3 regions of the Vibrio sp. SCSIO 43136 genome follow, and region 3 is predicted to be linked to each of the others. Evidence: riboswitches for the same ligand, from Rfam matches in the RefSeq annotation. Region 3 holds a riboswitch; each other region holds the start of a gene.
What was found. Region 3 has a riboswitch for thiamine pyrophosphate ahead of thiC (phosphomethylpyrimidine synthase ThiC). Riboswitches for the same ligand answer to the same signal wherever they lie in the genome.
Positions count from the first base shown of each region.

Region 1: linked by a shared signal. The riboswitch ahead of thiD (bifunctional hydroxymethylpyrimidine kinase/phosphomethylpyrimidine kinase) and the one ahead of thiC (phosphomethylpyrimidine synthase ThiC) in region 3 are both predicted to bind thiamine pyrophosphate.
Region 2: linked by a shared signal. The riboswitch ahead of thiB (thiamine ABC transporter substrate binding subunit) and the one ahead of thiC (phosphomethylpyrimidine synthase ThiC) in region 3 are both predicted to bind thiamine pyrophosphate.

Region 1 covers NZ_CP071849.1:850,355-856,844, reverse strand. Annotated here, with positions in the region: gene J4N39_RS18695 (ABC transporter substrate-binding protein) at 1-225, opposite strand, end outside; partial or broken gene J4N39_RS18690 (ABC transporter permease) at 262-987, opposite strand; gene J4N39_RS18685 (ABC transporter ATP-binding protein) at 1,064-1,816, opposite strand; gene thiD (bifunctional hydroxymethylpyrimidine kinase/phosphomethylpyrimidine kinase) at 1,806-2,651, opposite strand; TPP riboswitch at 2,739-2,849, opposite strand; gene ylqF (ribosome biogenesis GTPase YlqF) at 3,187-4,131, shown strand; gene J4N39_RS18670 (EAL domain-containing protein) at 4,280-5,074, shown strand; gene J4N39_RS18665 (TDT family transporter) at 5,663-6,490, shown strand, end outside.
Region 2 covers NZ_CP071848.1:2,762,444-2,768,933, forward strand. Annotated here, with positions in the region: gene J4N39_RS12950 (PhoH family protein) at 1-1,096, shown strand, start outside; gene thiQ (thiamine ABC transporter ATP-binding protein) at 1,172-1,888, opposite strand; gene thiP (thiamine/thiamine pyrophosphate ABC transporter permease ThiP) at 1,902-3,461, opposite strand; gene thiB (thiamine ABC transporter substrate binding subunit) at 3,559-4,551, opposite strand; TPP riboswitch at 4,594-4,687, opposite strand; gene J4N39_RS12970 (flavin prenyltransferase UbiX) at 4,745-5,368, opposite strand; gene mpl (UDP-N-acetylmuramate:L-alanyl-gamma-D-glutamyl-meso-diaminopimelate ligase) at 5,378-6,490, opposite strand, start outside.
Region 3 covers NZ_CP071848.1:3,114,245-3,120,734, reverse strand. Annotated here, with positions in the region: rRNA gene rrf (5S ribosomal RNA) at 59-175, shown strand; tRNA gene J4N39_RS14660 (tRNA-Asp) at 218-294, shown strand; tRNA gene J4N39_RS14655 (tRNA-Trp) at 362-438, shown strand; gene J4N39_RS14650 (MFS transporter) at 791-1,957, opposite strand; gene crcB (fluoride efflux transporter CrcB) at 2,179-2,568, shown strand; TPP riboswitch at 2,638-2,749, shown strand; gene thiC (phosphomethylpyrimidine synthase ThiC) at 2,869-4,797, shown strand; gene thiE (thiamine phosphate synthase) at 4,797-5,999, shown strand; gene J4N39_RS14630 (HesA/MoeB/ThiF family protein) at 5,999-6,490, shown strand, end outside.

The DNA of each region.
Region 1 (6,490 bases), on a different replicon from region 3:
AGCAGCCACCAGCTTGGCTGGTGTACTTGGGTCAGCAGGTTCTTGGATCTCAACTTCGATCCCTTGCTGTTTAAAGTAGCCACGCTCTTTAGCAATCACAATCGGTCCGTGATTTGGATTAACAAACCAATCAAGCATCAAGGTGACTTTCTCTTGTGCAACGGCATTGGTTGTAAATGTCGTCACTGCAATGGCGAGCGCTGTAGCGATCGTTCCTTTTTTCATTTTTCGATTTCCTATAAGGCTGTTTATTGTAGTTAATTAGCTGTTTTCCCATGGGATCAGCTTTTTAAGAAGTATGTCTGTCAGGTAATAAAGCGAAACGGACAGCAGCGCCAAAATAAACAGCGCCGCAAACATTTCATCGATGATCATTCGTGCATTGGCTTGCAGCATCAGATACCCCAACCCCTCGCTGGAGCCAACCCACTCTCCAACAACAGCACCTATAGGTGCGACGACCACTGCAACCCGTATGCCTGAAGCTAAAGTTGGCAAAGAAGCGGGTAGTTGGATGTGACGTAGTCTCTGCCACTTGGTGGCCCCCATGGTTTTAGCCAGATCAAGATAACCTGTTGGGGTGTTGCGCAAGCCGTCGTAACAGCAAGTGGTTACAGGAAAGAAAATAATGATTGCCGCCATCACCACTTTCGAAGCGATGCCATATCCAAGCCAAAGCATCAATACGGGAGCGATTGCAAACACAGGTACGGCTTGACTGGCAATCAAAATGGGTAGAAGCCATCGTTTAAGCGGTTCAAATAACAACATCTGTAGTGCAAAAAGCAGCCCCATTGATAAGCCCAAAGCCAGACCAAGTAAGATCTCCTGCGCAGTCACCCATGTGTGCTTAAGCAATACCTCTTGTCGCTCTATCAGTTTGCTAAACACCTCTAGAGGCGCTGGCAATATAAAACTTGGCAGCTCAAACATCACTACACAGCCCTGCCACAGGCCTAGAATGACTACACAACTGACAACTAACCGAACTAACGATTGATTAAAGCCTTTTGTTAGAGGCTGTGAAACTGTCTTGCTTGTAAGCGTTTGGTGTTCAGCCAAGTCATTCATGGTCACGCTCCAACACTTCTAAAATCTGCTGTTGTAAATGAGCGGTTTCTTCGCTGAGTTTTCTTGGCGTTTGACTTGAAGGCACACTGATAGATCCTGCCTTAGCTGGCATGCCTTCTAACACATACAATCTGTCTGCTAGTCGAACCGCTTCTTGGGGATCATGCGTGATCAACACTACGGTTTTGTCTTTGAGTAGCTGATGTGCAAGTGTTTGTAATTTATGACGATTGACTGCATCAAGCGCTGAAAAAGGTTCATCCATTAACACAACTGGCTTGTTCTGCATTAGCGTTCTCGCTAAAGCAACCCGCTGACGCATCCCTCCTGACAATTTGTCTGGTGTAGCTTCTAGGTATTCAGACAAGCCCACGAGCTCAATCAGTTGAGTAGCTTGGGATCTAGCGTCGAGATTCGCAGACGCACTAAAACGCTCTCCAAGACAAACATTGTCTATCACGCTGAGCCACGGCAGTAACAGGTCTTGCTGCGCCATATACGCAATGCGATCATCTACAGGAAGTTGATCACAAGTAGATAATTGCCCCTGCCAATGCACTTGCCCTTCAAGTAGACCCGCTAGATAACGTAAGATCGTGGTTTTGCCACAGCCGCTGCGACCAAGCAGCACTGTCCATTGGCCGGAGTCTAGCTTTAGATTCAATCCCTCTAGGGTGGCGATATTTGAATTTTGGTAGCGCAAATACCCATCGCTGATTTCTATCGAAACCGAGTTAGCGGACATCGGCATGACCTTTGAAGAAGTGATTTACTGGGCCGTGCCCTTTGCCCACCTCAAGCTCGTCTGCATGAGCTATCGCTTGAGAAATATAAGATTTACCCAGCGATACTGCCTGGTCGATAGGATTGCCATGAGCCAGATAAGAAGCAATCGCCGAGGAAAGCGTGCAGCCCGTGCCGTGGGTATTTTTGGTTGCCACTCGTTTGGCGCTAACTAAGGTTGCTGAATCAGACGTAATCAATAGATCATTACTGTTTTCGTCCTTATCTAAATGGCCGCCTTTTAATAACACCGCCGTAGCACCAAGTGCTCGCAAATCAGAAATCATCTCCTGCATTTCAGATTCGCTGTTAGGGACTGGCAAGCCCGTCAAAGCCGCACCTTCGGGTAAATTGGGAGTGATGATATCTGCAAGAGGCAGCAATTCTTGCTTGAGAGTGCTAATCGCTGCCTGTTCAAGAAGCAAATCACCACTTGTCGCAACCATCACTGGGTCAACCACGAGATAGTTTGGCTGGTACAGGCGAATTTTATCTGCGACCACTTTGATGATATTAGAGTCAGCTAGCATTCCGATCTTTACTGCAACAACGTTGAGATCGGTAAACACCGCATCTAGTTGGCTTGCCACGTGGTCCAAGGCAATAGGAAAAATGGCAGAAACGCCTTGAGTATTTTGAGAAGTAATTGCAGTGATAACTGAGCACGCATAGCTGCCAGTCGCAGAAATCGCCTTAATATCGGCTTGAATGCCAGCGCCGCCGCCACTGTCTGATCCTGCAATGGTAAGAACGATAGGAGTACGAAGAGTAGAGTGTTGCGTCATGTGGTTTTCCATTTCTTTCAGACATAGAAAACCATAACGACCCAAGCCTAAATACGTGCGACAACACTGCAGGCGCAGCGGTATAAATACACTCTAGGCTTGGTGATGCTAATAGTTCCCTACGTCAGTGCTAACTGAATCAGGTTCAACGGGTCTCGAAATCGATCTCAGCAAATACAATAAGTTGCATTTGCCCCCCGACTATTTCGCTCAATAGTAGCAGCAGTTTACGGTGGCGCACACCCTTAAATGTGACTTTTTCTCATTTAATTGCTAGTCCAGCCCTGACGTTGGTGACAATTTACACAGTATTTATTACCTCCTTGTCTTTGCGATAAAGCAAGCTCTTTAAATAATAGTGATAGCCCGAGTCTGAAAGACTAATCCCTTATGGCATTTCAGCAATTTACATAAAATGTTACTATGATCACAGCAAACGCTGGTTAAACTCGCATTTTTATATTCCCTGCTTTCTCTTAGTTCGTTTTTGAGGCGGAAATAGGTGGTTATTACTAGCAAAATCAAAAACCAAAGGTAAATTTTTCAAATGGTTAACAACACTATTCAGTGGTTTCCTGGTCACATGCATAAAGCACGTAAAGAGATCGAAGAAGCCGTTCCTACCATTGATGTCATCATCGAAGTACTAGACGCACGTATCCCTTTTAGTAGTGAAAACCCGATGATCTCTCAAATCCGTGGTGATAAGCCGGTGGTCAAAGTGCTCAACAAGCGCGACTTAGCTGACCCTGAGATGACCCAAGTTTGGATTGACCATCTTGAGAAAGAAAGCAACGTTAAGGCGATGGCGATTACTACGACCAACCAAAATGAGGTAAATAAGATCCTTGAGTTGTGCCGTAAGCTTGCTCCTCACCGTGAAGAGATTGGTAAAAACATTCGTACCATGATCATGGGCATACCTAACGTTGGAAAATCTACCATTATCAATACCCTTGCTGGTCGAACGATTGCTCAAACAGGTAACCAACCGGCCGTTACCCGTCGCCAACAGCGCATTAACCTACAAAATGGCATCGTGCTATCGGATACTCCGGGGATCTTGTGGCCAAAAGTAGAAAACCCTCACAGTGGTTTTCGTCTGGCAGCAACTGGGGCGGTAAAAGACACGGCAATGGAATACGACGAGGTTGCTTTTTATACCGTTGAGTATTTGGCCAAAGCTTATCCAGAGAAACTCAAAGAGCGTTATCAAATCGAAGAGTTGCCAGAGTCTGATTTGGAGCTAATGGAAGCGATTGGTTCAAAACGTGGTGCACTAAGAGCTGGTGGTCGTGTTGACTTGCATAAAGCCTCTGAAATACTTCTACATGAACTCAGAAATGGCACTTTAGGTCGAATCACTCTAGAACACCCAGAGATGATCACTGAAGAGCTAGTTCAAGTTGAAATAGAGACTGCAAGAAAGGCCGAAGAAAAAGCCAAGAAGAAAGAAGAACGCCGTAAACGCTATCTTAAAAACAAACGATAAGTCAAAAGGAGGCGCACGCCTCCTTTTTTGGGTCCATATCAAATCATTTACCATTATTAACAAAAATCTGATGCTTAGAGGTCGTAATTTATTAATTTGAGTTGTAAAATAAGCGTTCTTTTGGCATTTTGTTTTATGGCGAACCTTAATGATTTTTAGTCGACAAGAGCAGTTTGAGCAGTACTTTTCTGTTGATGAGCAAGGTCTATACAGCATTGATTATAAGCTTTGGAAACTGAGTAGCTGTTTTCAAGCCATTTACGATCGCCATAACAAACTCGTCGGATACGAAGCGTTAGTCAGAATCAATCAACGAAACTGTAACACCCCTATCACCCCAGATGTGTTCTTCCACACCAAAAGCTATGATCTTCAAGACCGAATAAATGTCGACCGTCTTGCTAGGGCGATGCATATCCGCAATTTTGCCCAATCCAACAAGTCACATCTAAAGCTGTTCTTAAATATGCTTCCTGCAAGTACCGAATCAGCACCGAGCAACCCATCAAGCGTTGATTTGATCAATCGTCGCTTAAAAGAGTTAGAAATCAGTAACCAACAGTTAGTGATGGAAATCGTTGAACAACATGCTTTGAATGAAAACCGTCTAGTCGGCGCTGCAAACCACTTACGCGAGCACGGATTTGGTGTGGCTGTTGACGACTACGGGAGCATGGCATCGACAGCTCAACGAGTTGCAGCCCTTCAACCGGATATCGTTAAAATAGACCGTGGATTGCTAAAGAAGTATATGCAAGGGAATGTGGAACCTCTCTACCACGCATTACAAGTCGCTCAACAACATGCATCGGCCACTGTGATAGAAGGAATTGAAACACCAGAACAATTTTCGGCGATGCTTGCGCTAAATATCGATTATTTCCAAGGGTATTTTTTAGCGAAACCCAAACCTCTAGGATTAGAAACGGTTCAAGTCGCTTAACTAGGGCGTGTTGACCTTGTGATAACTTTAATTTGACAACAAACAAAAAGGCGCACTATGAAAGCGCGCCTTCCTCCTCGTTACTCATATCGTGAGTTTGCGATCAGGGCTACATCGAGCCTAACTAAAAACGAGGTATTGAATATCTATTCTAAGATTCCTTCCAAATTGTGGTAAAGCAACCTTTACTCTCCTTATTGCAGATATGTTTGCCTTACGGCTTAACTATGGCACAACAGCACCGTATTTCAAGTTAGTGCAGCAATAATGACTAGAATTTGAACCCACTTCACAGCGATATTCCTTCCAGTTCTTACTACTTGAGCTGCATATTTGAAAAAGTAATTTCCATAATTACGACTGGGATTATGTTGCTTACCCGCTATACTTTAAGCCGAAGAAGTCATAGAACCTAGTGTGCAAGACCAGCAACTCATTCATCTTAATCGTTAACTTTCATGTAAGTTATGTTTTCAAACCAATCGGAAAGAAATCTCTACATAACCATAACTAGATTAAGTTTTTTACTGCGTTTTTTACTAGATCCGCTATAGTTCACCTAAAATTTTGCGCAAACAAGGACCCACATTGAACTGGCTGCCTAAATACCGTACACCTCAAGTTCCCCTATCCCAGTCATCTCTAGCGCTGGGAATCATAGGTTTAGGCCAAGCTTGGAGTTTATATCACGAAGGATTTAGTACCTGGCTACGTCCGTTATGTGCGTTTATTGGCTTTTGTTTGCTGTTGCCCGTAATTTTAAGGTATTTCACCAGTTATTCTCGATTTATTGCTGAGATTCGCCACCCTCTAAGCGGTAGCTTGATGGCCCCTATCAGCATGGCAGTACTGATACTATGTGACTATTTGGCGCTCGTTTTGCCAACGCTAGCCTTACCATTATGGGTACTTGCGTTAAGCATGCATTTCACCATGCTCTGTTTCTTCTTTTTCTTCCAAATTCGTTCGTTCAAGATATCTAATATCGTTCCAAGCTGGTTTCTCTACCCGGTGGGGATGATCAGTAGCTCGTTGGCCGGTTCGCAACTAGGAATGAATGAGTTTTCCGAAACCATCGCAATGACATGTATCACCATCTATTTCTTTATGCTTCCTTTGGTTCTATACCGTCTAGTGTTTGCAGGTAGCCTGCCAAGACGCGCCAAACCGACGCTCGCTATTATGGCCGCCCCTATTAACCTAACATTAGCGGCATATATGGTTAACTTCTCTTCACCTGATCCTGTCTTAACTGGGGCTCTTGCGGGCATTGCAATGACGATGACCATGTTGATTTATCTTTGCTACATCCCACTACTTAGACTCAGGTTTCAACCTTCCATTGCTGCAGTGACTTTTCCATCGGTGATAAGCGCCATAGCAACCCACCACCTTACAGAGTGGTTTAAAACCGAG
Region 2 (6,490 bases), 350 kb from region 3:
CGATTTTGAACTGCAGGAAACCGTACGTGCGTTCGCCGACAAACAAGGTGATAACCGCATTCTCAACGGCGTCATTCACCTTCAAGCCAAACGCTCACCGCGAGATGTGGTACTGGTCACCAAAGACATCAACATGCGATTGCGAGCCAAGGGAGCTGGGGTGCGTTTTGTCGAAGATTACCGCACTGACCAACTGATTGATGATGTTCAATTTCTCACCAAAGGATTTCATCAATATCCGGGCAATTTCTGGGAAGGCATTGAGAAAGTCGAGAGCAAAACCATGGTGGGCAAAACCTACCACACCATTACACGAGACCACTTAGAGGCCACTTTCATCAACCAATATTTGATCGATGAAGAGAGCGACTTTGCCGCACGAGTTGAAGATCTTGATGGTGATAAAGCGGTGATCCGAGACGTCGGTTTTGAGCGCATGATGAACCGCCAAGCGTGGGATATCAGGCCTAAAAATGCGTATCAAGGCATGGCGATGGATGCCCTGCTCGACCCTGATATCGATCTGGTGATCCTCACTGGCGCTGCAGGTAGCGGCAAAACCATGCTCGCCATGGCCGCCGCCTTGGAGCAAACGATCGAACGCAGCATGTTTGATAAGATCATTGTCACCCGCAACACACCCGATATTGGTGAATCGATCGGCTTCTTACCGGGAACCGAAGAAGAGAAAATGTTGCCTTGGCTGGCAGCAGTGACCGACACCCTTGAAGCTTTGCATAAAAATGATCACTGCACTGAAGGGTCACTTAAATACATCTGCGATAAAGCCAATATTCAATTCAAATCGATCAACTTCATGCGTGGTCGCTCGATTCAAAACGCCTTTGTGTTATTAGATGAGTGCCAAAACTTAACCGCTTCTCAAATCAAAACCATCATCACCCGCTGTGGTGAAGGCACCAAGATCGTCTGTTCAGGGAACTTGGCACAGATTGATTCGCCTTACTTAACCCCTGTGACTTCGGGACTGACGTATATGGTCGAGCGATTCAAAAACTTCGAAGGTAGTGCAAACGTGCACCTTAATGGGGTGGTTAGAAGTCGATTGGCGGAGTTTGCTGAGGAGAATTTGTAGAATATCGGTAAGCGGTAAGCGGTAAACGGCCGCTTTGCTAACGGAAGCAAAGCTAACCAATAAGCGGGAGAGTAGTCACTCTCCCGCTTTTACGAAAGCGGCTAAGTTTGGGTTGGTGTGGTTTGATCTCAGCGCTTCGATCTCCCCTACCTCCTCCACTTGCCCGTCTTGCATATAGGCAAAGTGGCTGGCGATGGCTTGGGCGTCGCTTACATGGTGAGTCACCATAACTACCGTCAAATTTTGTTCTTTCGCAAGGTGCTTAACCAGATTGAGCATCTCCTCTCGGATTACCGGGTCAAGCGCTGAAAATGGTTCATCCAATAACAAGATATCAAATGGCTGCACTAAGCATCGTGCCAATGCCGCTCGCTGTTTTTGACCGCCTGAAACCTGCTCTGGCAGACGCTCTAGTAGAGCATCAATTCCGACTTGTTTGGCCGCCGTTTCCACCTGCAACCATTGCTTATCAGACAGATTAAGCCCCGGGTGAATACCCAAAGCAATATTCTCTTTGATACTCAGATGGGCAAACAGGTTATGCTCCTGAAACAACATAGCCACCGGACGTTGATGAGGCGCAAGGCCGTTAACTCGCTGGCCGTTGGCCGTTATCTCCCCTAACTCTGGTTCAATAAAGCCCGCCACCAATGCCAACAAGGTCGACTTCCCTGCCCCACTTGGTCCCATCAGTGCCAGCACATTGCCGGATTTAACCTGCAGATCAAAGTCGAAAGTTTCATTATGATAGCGGTATTTAACCTGATTTAGCGCCAATTTTGGCGTCGTCATGGAAGGTTTCAAACTAACGGTCTCCTTTTAGCAGGCGTTCAATCAGGGTAAAACTTAGGATACTAAGGCTAAACAGCAGTAGTGACACGACTGCTGCAGCTTCCATCTGGTAGCTGCCTAGCAGTTGGAATAGGTAGAGCGGTAAAGTTTGCAGATCTTGGCTGCCAAACAGGGCAATGGCGCTCAGATCGCCCATCGACAACATAAATGCAAGTGCCAAAGCATGGCAGATCGGCCTTCGTAGCGCACGCCACTCTATCACTCGAATATGATTAACACCTCGAATCCCTAAACTTGCCGCAAGGTATTGGTACTGTTGCAATAAATGCAACATAGGTTGAGAGAGCGTTTTTATCACGTAGGGCAATGCCATTAGAGCGTTGACAATAATTACCACCCAGTGACCAATCTCACTGACATCAACATGCTCTCTTAGCAGCAAAAACAGTCCGGTGCTCACCACTAGCCCCGGTGTGACCAAGATAATGGTGCTGCTTAGCTCCAACTTATCTGCAAAGCCGTTCTTCCCTCTAACTCGATGGGCCCGACTGGTTAGAAGCACTAAAAAACCGCACACTAAGGCGAGCACGCTAGCACTGACGGCAATACTCAATGAGGTCGAAAAAGCTTGCCAAAAACGGGGCTGAGCCAAAACGTCAAAAACCTTACTGTTGAGACCAGCCAACACCACAGAAACCAACGGGGGTACGACGACCAAGATAGCTACGGCTATCCAGCCCCAGTTCCAAACACTTTGAGCAAAACTCGGCTTAGATATTGGGCGTATAGTGCCACCACTACTGCTAGCTAAAGGGGCTGCTAGTTTTTGAACACCAAGCGCAATCGCAGCGCACAGCCCCATTTGCCATAACGCTAACATTGCCCCGGCTTGCAGGTCGAAGTCATATTTAATTGCTTGGAAAATCGCGAGCTCAATCGTGGTGGACTTAGGCCCTCCACCGAGCGCCATCACGGTAGCAAAACTGGTAAAACAGAGCATAAACACCAGCCCCGCAACATGTGGCAATTGCTGTCGCATTCTTGGCCACTCAACAAAGCGAAACTTTTGCCAACTGTTCATACCAAGATGAGCCGCCAACTTGTGTTGCTCAGCAGGAATCGTTTCTAGGGCTTGCAGCAATAATCTCGAAGCATAAGGCAGATTAAAAAACACGTGCGCCAGCAAAATTCCATTCAAACCATAGATAGAATATGACCAGCCAAAATATCGGTTGAGCAACCCACTATTACCGTAGATAGCCAGTAAGCCAAACACGCCCACCAACACTGGCAACACTAAAGTCGATGAAAAAAGCTTGAGCAGTAACCCTTTGCCTCGAAAATGCACTCTTGATAAGGCATGCGCCACAGGGATGGCAAAACCAACGCTGAGTAGCATCGAAAGTGTGGCTTGATAAAAACTGAACTGGGTGACGTGCCAGTAATAGGGATCGCTCACTACCTGCATCGGATTAAGCGACGGAGCATAGCTAAGCAGAGATGATAATGCCCCTCCCACCAGCAGCAGGATAAGCAGAGAAACGAAATAGCCTGCTTTAGGGATGGGGTTCACTGATCGTGGTTTCCAAGAAAAAGACCATGCAATAGGCATGGTCAAATAGTTAAGTTTCGAGGTGCGAGCTTGATTGTACAAGCCACACCTCAACCGATTAATTTACCAACGCACTTTGCCACTCACGTACCCAGCGTTTGCGCTCGGTGGCGACTTCTTCTGCCGTAAAGCTCAGTGGCGTTTTTGGCAAATCCAGCTGATAGAAATCTGCTGGAAGCTCAACCGTAGTCACTGGATACATCCAGTTGCCTGTTGGCATCGCATTTTGGAATCCGTCACTTAAAATGAACTGCATAAATTGCTCAGAAAGCTCTGGTTGTTTGCTGGCTTTCACCTTAGCCGCAACCTCGACTTGCATGTAGTGGCCTTCTTTAAAGGTGGCCGCAGCGTAGTCAAAATCACCTTCAGCAATCATGTGATAAGCCGGTGAGGTAGTGTAAGACAGCACCATATCAGACTCACCTTTTAAGAACATAGAGTAAGCTTCACTCCAGCCCTTAGTGACTGTCACTGTCTTAGCAGCAAGTTGCTGCCATGCTGCAGAAACGTCGTCACCGTATACGTGCTTCATCCATAACATCAAACCTTGGCCCGGTGTAGAGGTACGAGGATCTTGGTAAATCACCTTAAGATCGTCTCGCTCTTCAACTAACTCTTTCAAGCTTGTTGGTGGGTTGGTCAATTTTTTGCTGTTGTAGACAAACGCAAAATAGCCGTAGTCATACGGAACGAATGTCTTGTCATTCCATGCTTGAGGCAGAACCAGTTTACTGGTGTCAACTTGGTGCTCAGTAAGCAGCCCCGTTTGCTTTGCTTCAGCAACCAGGTTGTTATCTAGTCCTAAGATCACGTCAGCCTTAGTATTTTTACCTTCCAAACGCAGACGGTTAAGAATCGATACACCGTCATCTAGTGCGACTAAATCAAGCTGACAGCCACATTGAGCTTCAAAAGCCTGTTTAACTTTCGGGCCCGGGCCCCAGTCAGCAGCAAATGAGTCGTAGGTATATACCGTTAGTGTGGGTGTAGCTGCCATGGCAGCCGAAGTGAACATGGTAGTCAACGCTACCGCAGTCAGTGTTTTTTTCACTGCTCGCTCCTATCCTTTGCGTTAGGTGAGCGGCACAGGGTTGAGAGATGATCACTCAATTCCTACGCCAGCATTATCTGGTTCAGGTCGATGGGTATTTTCTCAGCCGCTACACGCAGCACCCCAATGAGTTCTTAATTCCGATTTAAGAATGTCACATTGTAATCTTTTATTAACCTATCAGCCACATCAATTATTGACGTTGATCATAGCCCCAGCGCCCGACCAAACCTTGTTCAATGCCTAGGTGGTCCAGTATGCGCGCCACCATAAAGTCGATCAAATCATCGATAGACTGAGGCTGATGATAGAAGCCAGGGGCGGCTGGCATGATGGTTACGCCCATCTGCGATAGCTTGTGCATATTTTCAAGATGCAGAGTTGAAAATGGGGTTTCGCGAACCACTAAGATCAGCTGGCCACGTTCTTTCATAACCACATCTGCGGCGCGCTCTATTAGATTGTCCGACATGCCATGTGCAATAGCGGCAACACTGCCTGCGCTACACGGACAGACTATCATTTGCTTGGGTGCAGCCGAGCCTGATGCCACTGGAGAAAACCAATCTTCTTTTCCACACACCACGAGTTTGTCTGGATCACAGCTAAGATGCTCCACGAGGACCTGCTTTGCTGCGTCGGGTCCGCTGGGCAATTTAAGTCCGTGCTCAGTTGCGAGCACGACTCGAGCTGCAGATGAGATCAGTAGAAACACTTGATAATCTGCAGCAATCAAACTTTGCAACAACTTGATTCCGTAAGGAGCCCCAGAGGCTCCAGTCCATGCCAAGGTGATGGCTTTATCTGCTCGTTTCATAACTCTATTTTAGTTGGTTGCTAGCGCATCGAGCAGCTTTTGATGAATACCACCAAATCCGCCGTTGCTCATCACTAGAATGTTGTCACCCGGTTTGGTCGCTGTGACAATTTTCTGCACCAGCTGGTCAATATCATCGCTCGTTTGAGCGGGCTGCTGGCACTGCTGTGCAACATCTGTCACCTGCCAACCGATGTCTGGCTGGAATAAAAACACTTGGTCAGCGCTTGCCAATGAGTCTGCAATTTGATCTTTGTGAGTACCAATTTTCATCGTACTTGAACGAGGCTCAAATACCGCCAAAATTCGTTCACTGCCGACTTTATCCCGCAGTCCTTGCAACGTTAACTCGATAGCGGTTGGGTGATGGGCAAAGTCGTCATACACTTTGACCTGACCTTGTTCGCCTTTAAGCTCTAATCGACGCTTAGTGTTAATAAAGCGAGCCAATGCACCACAAGCTAACTCAGGCGTAACACCGACATGACGTGCCGCAGCAATCGCCATCAGTGCATTATTTACGTTGTGCTCACCAACAAGATCCCATTTAACTCGTCCAACCAGCGAATTTTCGAAATAAACATCAAAATCACTGCCGTCAGGATGGTGTTTTTTGGCTTGCCAGCCAGTTTCTACCCCTGATTGCTCGGTTTCAGACCAGCAACCTCGGTGTAAAACATCTTCAATTGCCGTATCTTGCGCAGGAAATAACAACTTACCGTTACCGGGTACTGTACGCACTAAGTGGTGAAATTGTCGCTTGATCGCTTCAAGATCGTCAAAGATGTCTGCATGATCGAACTCTAGGTTGTTGAGTACTAATGTGCGAGGGTGGTAGTGAACAAACTTAGAACGCTTGTCGAAAAAAGCACTGTCATACTCATCGGCTTCGACCACAAAGAACATGCTTTCGCCTAATCGCGCCGAAATACCAAAATTGCCTAAAACACCACCAACCAGAAAACCTGGTTGATAGCCGCAATCCTCTAAAATCCATGCCAACATGCTCGAGGTTGTCGTCTTGCCGTGAGTACCCGATACAGCCAATACCCAGCGGTCATGCAACAAATGATCTTGCAGCCATTGCGGGCCCGACGTATAGCGAATGTTGTGATTAAGCAC
Region 3 (6,490 bases):
TTATCGCTAGACCCCGTTGGCCGAATGCCGATGGCCGTTTACCGATAAACAGAATTTGCTTGGCGACCATAGCATTGTGGACCCACCTGATTTCCATGCCGAACTCAGAAGTGAAACGCAATAGCGCCGATGGTAGTGTGGGGCTTCCCCATGTGAGAGTAGGACATCGCCAGGCTTTAATTTTGGACACTTGCTCAAATAGCAAGTACGCCACTGCGGAGTGGTAGTTCAGTTGGTTAGAATACCGGCCTGTCACGCCGGGGGTCGCGGGTTCGAGTCCCGTCCACTCCGCCACTTATTCGAAAGCCTCGCTATTGCGAGGTTTTTTTGAATCTAGCGTTTGCTGGATTTATAAAAATTTAGGGGTGTAGCTCCAATTGGCAGAGCAGCGGATTCCAAATCCGCGTGTTGGGAGTTCGAATCTCTCCACCCCTGCCACACACAGAAGCCTCGTCGAACGACGGGGCTTTTTCGTATCTATCGCTTTTCCAAAGCGAGTGTTGGGAGCTGGAGCGCCAGCCCGGTCGAATCTCTCCACCCCTGCCATCTTAAAAGCCTCGTCGAAAGACGGGGCTTTTTTGCGTTTATAGGCTTTAGCGAACGATGGAGGTTTTTCGTACTTCGGGAAAGGGGACGCTTTGCTAACGGACGCTTACGCTAAGGGGAAAAGGGAAGAGCCAAAAGAATTGCTTTCTTGGACTAATACGAGAGCGGAAAACCTTTGAAGGCTGTTTACCATATAAAACAAAGCCTCGGACTTAGTGCCGAGGCTTTGTTGTTTTTGAGGGGCTTAGCCCTCTTCAGCCGCCAACTGGCCTTGTTGTATTGATTGTGCAGAACTTGTAGATGCTACGACCATTACACCAGTTAATATGATGAATAAGGTTGCCCATACATAGCCCATGCTAAAGCCGTAAGCTTCAACGATGGCACCGAGTACACCTGGGCCGATTGCACCGCCCATAGGCAGCACAAAAGCCATCATGACAGTGTACTTACCCGTTTGGTCGTTATCCGTTACTAGAGCCATTAGAGACGCTATTAGGAACTGTAGTAGGGCATTAATCAAACATACTGCGACGATAAAGGTAAGCGTGGATGGGAACCACTGTAGCAATGCTAAAGTAACAAGTGATATTGCTAAGCCAGATAAGATCAAAGAGCGGTGTGAGTATTTTGCTCCGAATGCTACACAGCAAAGTGCACCACCGATCCCGGCGAGAATAGATCCTGAGATCGTCATGCCAATAAGATCTGAGCCGATCCCCATATCTGACCCGATGCGCTCTACAAAGCCCCACAAACCGGCAAACGTACCAGCTTGGAAAAAAAGGGCAAATGAGGCTAGAAGTGCAGGTAAATTTAGCTTGCTACCTTTCTCACTTGCTTGCTCTTTGGCGAGGAAATTGGCAGGTAGATTTACTAGTGAGACTAGTGAAAGCGCATAGATGGCTAATACTGTCCAGATGAAGCCAGCAAAACCAAACTGAGCTTGTACTATGCTAGTGACGACATAGACCAAGATACCCGCTGATACCATCTCAAGCACTAACTTCCAACCATAGGCTTTATCAGGGTTGTGCGCAGCGCTCAGAATCGCAAGAGAAATGGTGAAAACAATGCCGGAGCCAAAACCGATAGCTGCCATCACAAGGTGCACATTGTCTGCAGTAGTCACCGTTAATCCATAACTGCCTATCGCCATCAATGCATAACCAATGCTTGAGACCAATTTCCAAGGTGTACGTTTGACCCAAAATGGAGAGAAAAGGGCAACAAGGGCAAACGCACCTAGATAAGCACTGCCGAGCAAACCAAGTTGTTCGTCGTTGAGACCGAACTGCTGAGCAATGCTCGATAGATATAGTGGAAAGGCGTTAAATACTAACGCACCCGCTGCGGCTAATGCGCATGCGGCAAATATAGCGCCTCGTGTAATTTGGGTGGAAACACTCATGGTATGCACTCCTTGCATGTTGTTAAATTGTTAACAAGTAAAGCAAGGAAAGCGTTATTGGTATCTAATTCAATTGCACTAGTTTACAAAGGTGACTCCTGTAACTTTTTCATAGTTATCTTGAATGGTGTGCAATGTGTTATAGATCTTTGCGTGGATTAGGCTCGAATTCTTGTTTGAAATGCTTAAACTAGGAGCAAGATTTTTATGGAACTACAATTATGAGTCAGGCGTATATATTAGGTTGCATTGCTTTGGGTGGTGCTTTTGGTGCATGTTCTAGATACTTGGTTTCTGAAGCTTGTGTCGCTATGTTTGGTCGTGGTTTCCCATATGGCACATTAACCGTCAATGTCGTTGGTTCTCTTATTATGGGGATGTTAATTGCGGCGTTTGAAAGTGAACTGCTAGCGACCCAGCCATGGCGCCAGATTATTGGTCTTGGCTTCTTAGGTGCATTGACGACCTTCTCCACATTTTCTATGGATAACGTATTGCTTATGCAGCAGGGGGCATTTTTCAAGATGGGGCTCAACGTACTACTCAATGTGGTACTCAGCATCTCAGCTGCATGGATTGGTTTTCAGCTGATTATGCGGGCGAGCCTATAGTTGATGTAAAACAGAGATCAGATTTGTTAAAGAGTAGTGGTTATGTCGCTGCTCTTTTTTTATAATTGTCGTCACTTGTCGGAGTGCTTCGCTCTTTTTAGAGCATAGCTGAGACCGCATTGCGGGATCCGTTGAACCTGATCAGGCTAATACCTGCGAAGGGAACAAGAGAAGATAACTGTACTAGCAGTTCCCACACTTATCTTATAGGGTTAGTAAGTACTAACATTGTACTTAAGCCCGCACCTCTTGTAGCACCATTCCGCCAAGCATTTCTCTAATAATACAAAGGAAAATGCTATGTCGAGTCGCAAACAAGCGAGACTGGAAGCGAAGAATTTCATCGATACTCTATCGGTGCAACCATACCCTAACTCAACCAAGGTTTACGTAGAAGGCAGCCGTGCCGATATCCGCGTACCCATGCGTGAAATCGCTTTGGCTGACAGCCTAATCGGCGGTACTAAGGAAAACCCAATCTTCGAACCGAATGAGCCTGTTCGAGTTTACGATACCTCTGGTGTCTATACCGACCCTGAGCATACCATCGATCTATATAATGGTTTACCTAAGATGCGTCAGGCATGGATCGACGAGCGAGCTGATACCGAGGTGCTTGATGACGTGAGCTCGGTTTACACCAAAGAGCGCCTTGAAGATGAAGCCCTGGATGAGCTTCGCTATGGTAACTTGCCTCCAATTCGTCGTGCGGTTACTGGCAAATGTGTTACCCAGATGCACTACGCACGTCAGGGCATTATTACTCCTGAGATGGAGTATATAGCGATTCGCGAAAACATGGGGCGTGCTAAGTATGCTGATGAGCAGCTAAATCGTCAGCACCCAGGGCAAAGCTTTGGTGCAAATTTGCCAAAAGAGATCACGCCAGAGTTTGTTCGCCAAGAAGTGGCGGAAGGCCGAGCAATTATCCCTCTTAACATCAACCACCCAGAAGCTGAGCCAATGATCATTGGCCGTAACTTCTTGGTGAAAGTTAATGCCAATATTGGTAACTCATCAGTGACGTCTTCTATTGAAGAAGAAGTAGAGAAACTGGTGTGGGGGACGCGCTGGGGCGGTGATACCGTAATGGACCTATCTACGGGTCGCAATATTCATGAGACTCGTGAATGGATCCTGCGCAATAGCCCAGTGCCAATCGGAACCGTGCCTATGTACCAAGCACTGGAGAAGGTAAACGGCATCGCAGAGGACCTAACCTGGGAAGTAATGCGAGATACCCTTATCGAGCAAGCTGAGCAGGGAGTGGATTACTTTACAATCCATGCTGGTCTCCGTCTGCACCATGTTCCAATGACCGCTCAACGTGTTACTGGCATCGTTTCTCGTGGTGGCTCTATCATTGCTAAATGGTGTCTAGCACACCACCAAGAAAGCTTCCTTTACGATAACTTCCGTGAGATTTGTGAGATCTGTGCCCAATACGATGTCTCGCTTTCTCTCGGTGACGGCCTGCGCCCCGGCTCTGTTGCAGATGCCAATGATGAGGCTCAGTTTGCCGAACTACGCACTCTAGGTGAGCTTACTAAGATTGCCTGGGAATATGACGTTCAGGTCATCATTGAGGGCCCTGGTCATATCCCAATGCACATGATCAAAGAGAACATGGATGAGCAGCTAGAGCATTGTCACGAGGCGCCATTCTACACCCTTGGTCCACTAACAACGGACATTGCACCGGGCTATGATCACATTACCTCTGGTATTGGTGCGGCGCTGATCGGTTGGTACGGCTGTGCCATGCTTTGTTATGTTACGCCAAAAGAGCACCTTGGCCTGCCAAACAAAGATGACGTTAAGGTTGGCTTGATTACCTATAAGCTCGCAGCGCATGCTGCAGACCTTGCCAAGGGGCATCCAGGCTCTCAGGTTCGCGATAATGCACTCTCTAAGGCTCGTTTTGAATTCCGTTGGGAAGACCAATTCAACCTTGCACTGGACCCAGATACTGCTCGTGCTTACCACGATGAAACCCTGCCTCAAGAGTCGGGCAAAGTAGCACACTTCTGTTCAATGTGTGGTCCTAAGTTCTGTTCAATGAAGATATCTCACGAGGTGCGTGAGTACGCCAAAGGTCTTGATGAGAACCAAGCGATTGAAGTGAAGTTACTCGACGATCCACTAGAAGGCATGAAGCAAAAATCAGAAGAGTTCAAAGCACAAGGCTCTCAATTGTACAAACTAGCTGAAGAAGTAAGCGAGTCATAATGAACCAATTGCTAATTCCTAATCAGTACCAACACCTAGTTGAACTCATTGAAGTAAACCTAGCGGTGGCGGCACAAGCTGATTTTGAAACTGGCAACATCGAGTTGGGCACCAGCCCAACTCACTTGTTCCAGATCCAAATTGACGGACAAAGCCAATCGATCAACTTTGCAACCGAATTGAACACTCTCCAAGATGAGGTTCTTAACTGTATCTATGCAGCTGACATCAACCAGATATCAGAGCTAATCTCGCAATATGGTGATAACCTTGTTGCACTGAGCTCTACGCGAGGGCAAAGCGGCTTTGATTGCTGGCAGCACCTTGGTGAGCGTCGAGCAATAGAGTTTAGTTGTGAAGATTGTACTGTTTCTGAACAACTGCATTTCTCGTGGCTTCTGACAGCTCTTGTACTCGATTTTCCACTTGAAGACTCGCTGATGCTGGCGAGAGCCATGACACAGGGTGGTGTTTCACGTGAAACATGGACCGATTCAGATACTCACTTCCCAGTTCCAGTTCTAAATGACTCTGAGCTTGATATTGCAACAACCAAACTAAATCGGGCTAAGTTTGCATCGGTTGAAGCGAACAAGCTTGGGTTATACCCAGTCGTTGATAGCGTAGAGTGGATTGAGCGACTACTTAAACTTGGTATCACTACGCTACAGTTGCGCATCAAAGACTCACAGCAATCCGATCTAGAAGCTCAGATCGAGCGAGCAGCGGCACTTGGGCGTGAATACAATGCTCAGCTATTTATCAACGACTATTGGCAGCTAGCGATTAAACATCAGGCCTATGGTGTCCATCTTGGGCAAGAGGACCTTTCGGTAGCAGACCTAGAACAGATCCAGCAAGCAGGTTTGCGAATTGGACTATCAACCCATGGCTACTACGAGCTACTGCGGATTCGTCAACTCAAGCCGAGCTATATTGCTCTTGGTCATATATTCCCAACCACCACCAAGCAGATGCCGTCCAAACCACAAGGGCTCGTTCGCCTCGCTCACTACCAGAAGGCATTGGGTGATACGCCAACGGTAGCAATAGGGGGAATTGATATGACTAACGCAAGTCAGGTCTACGCATGTGGCGTGACAAGCCTTGCGGTAGTACGTGCAATCACTCTGTCAGAAGACCCAAAGCAAGTGATAGACGACTTTAATCAACAGATCTTTAATCAGGCTGAAGCGCACTAATGCTTACCGATAATGAATTTATCCGCTACCAGCGTCAGGTTGCACTGAGCGAAGTTGGGGAACAGGGGCAGCTAAAACTCAAGCAAGCCAAGGTACTTATTGTTGGCGCAGGCGGGCTTGGTAACCCTGTTGCTTTGTATTTAGCATCGGCAGGCGTAGGTAGTATTGTCATTGCCGATGGAGATGAGGTTGAGATTAGTAACCTTCAGCGACAAGTTGCCTTTAGCAATCAGCAGGTCGGTGTTAGCAAGGCGCAAGCACTAGTAGATACCATCAAAGCCAACAACCCACTAATCCACGCACGAGCTGTGAGGAGCATGCTTCAGGGCAATCAGCTCAAGCTAGAAGTCATGATGGCTGACTTGGTTCTCGATTGCAGTGATAACTTCGCTACTCGCTTTGAGATTAACCAAGCCTGTGTCGAGAGTAGCACGGCTTTGGTATCTGCCTCGGCGATTGGTTGGAAGGGGCAGATGGCAGTATTCACTAAC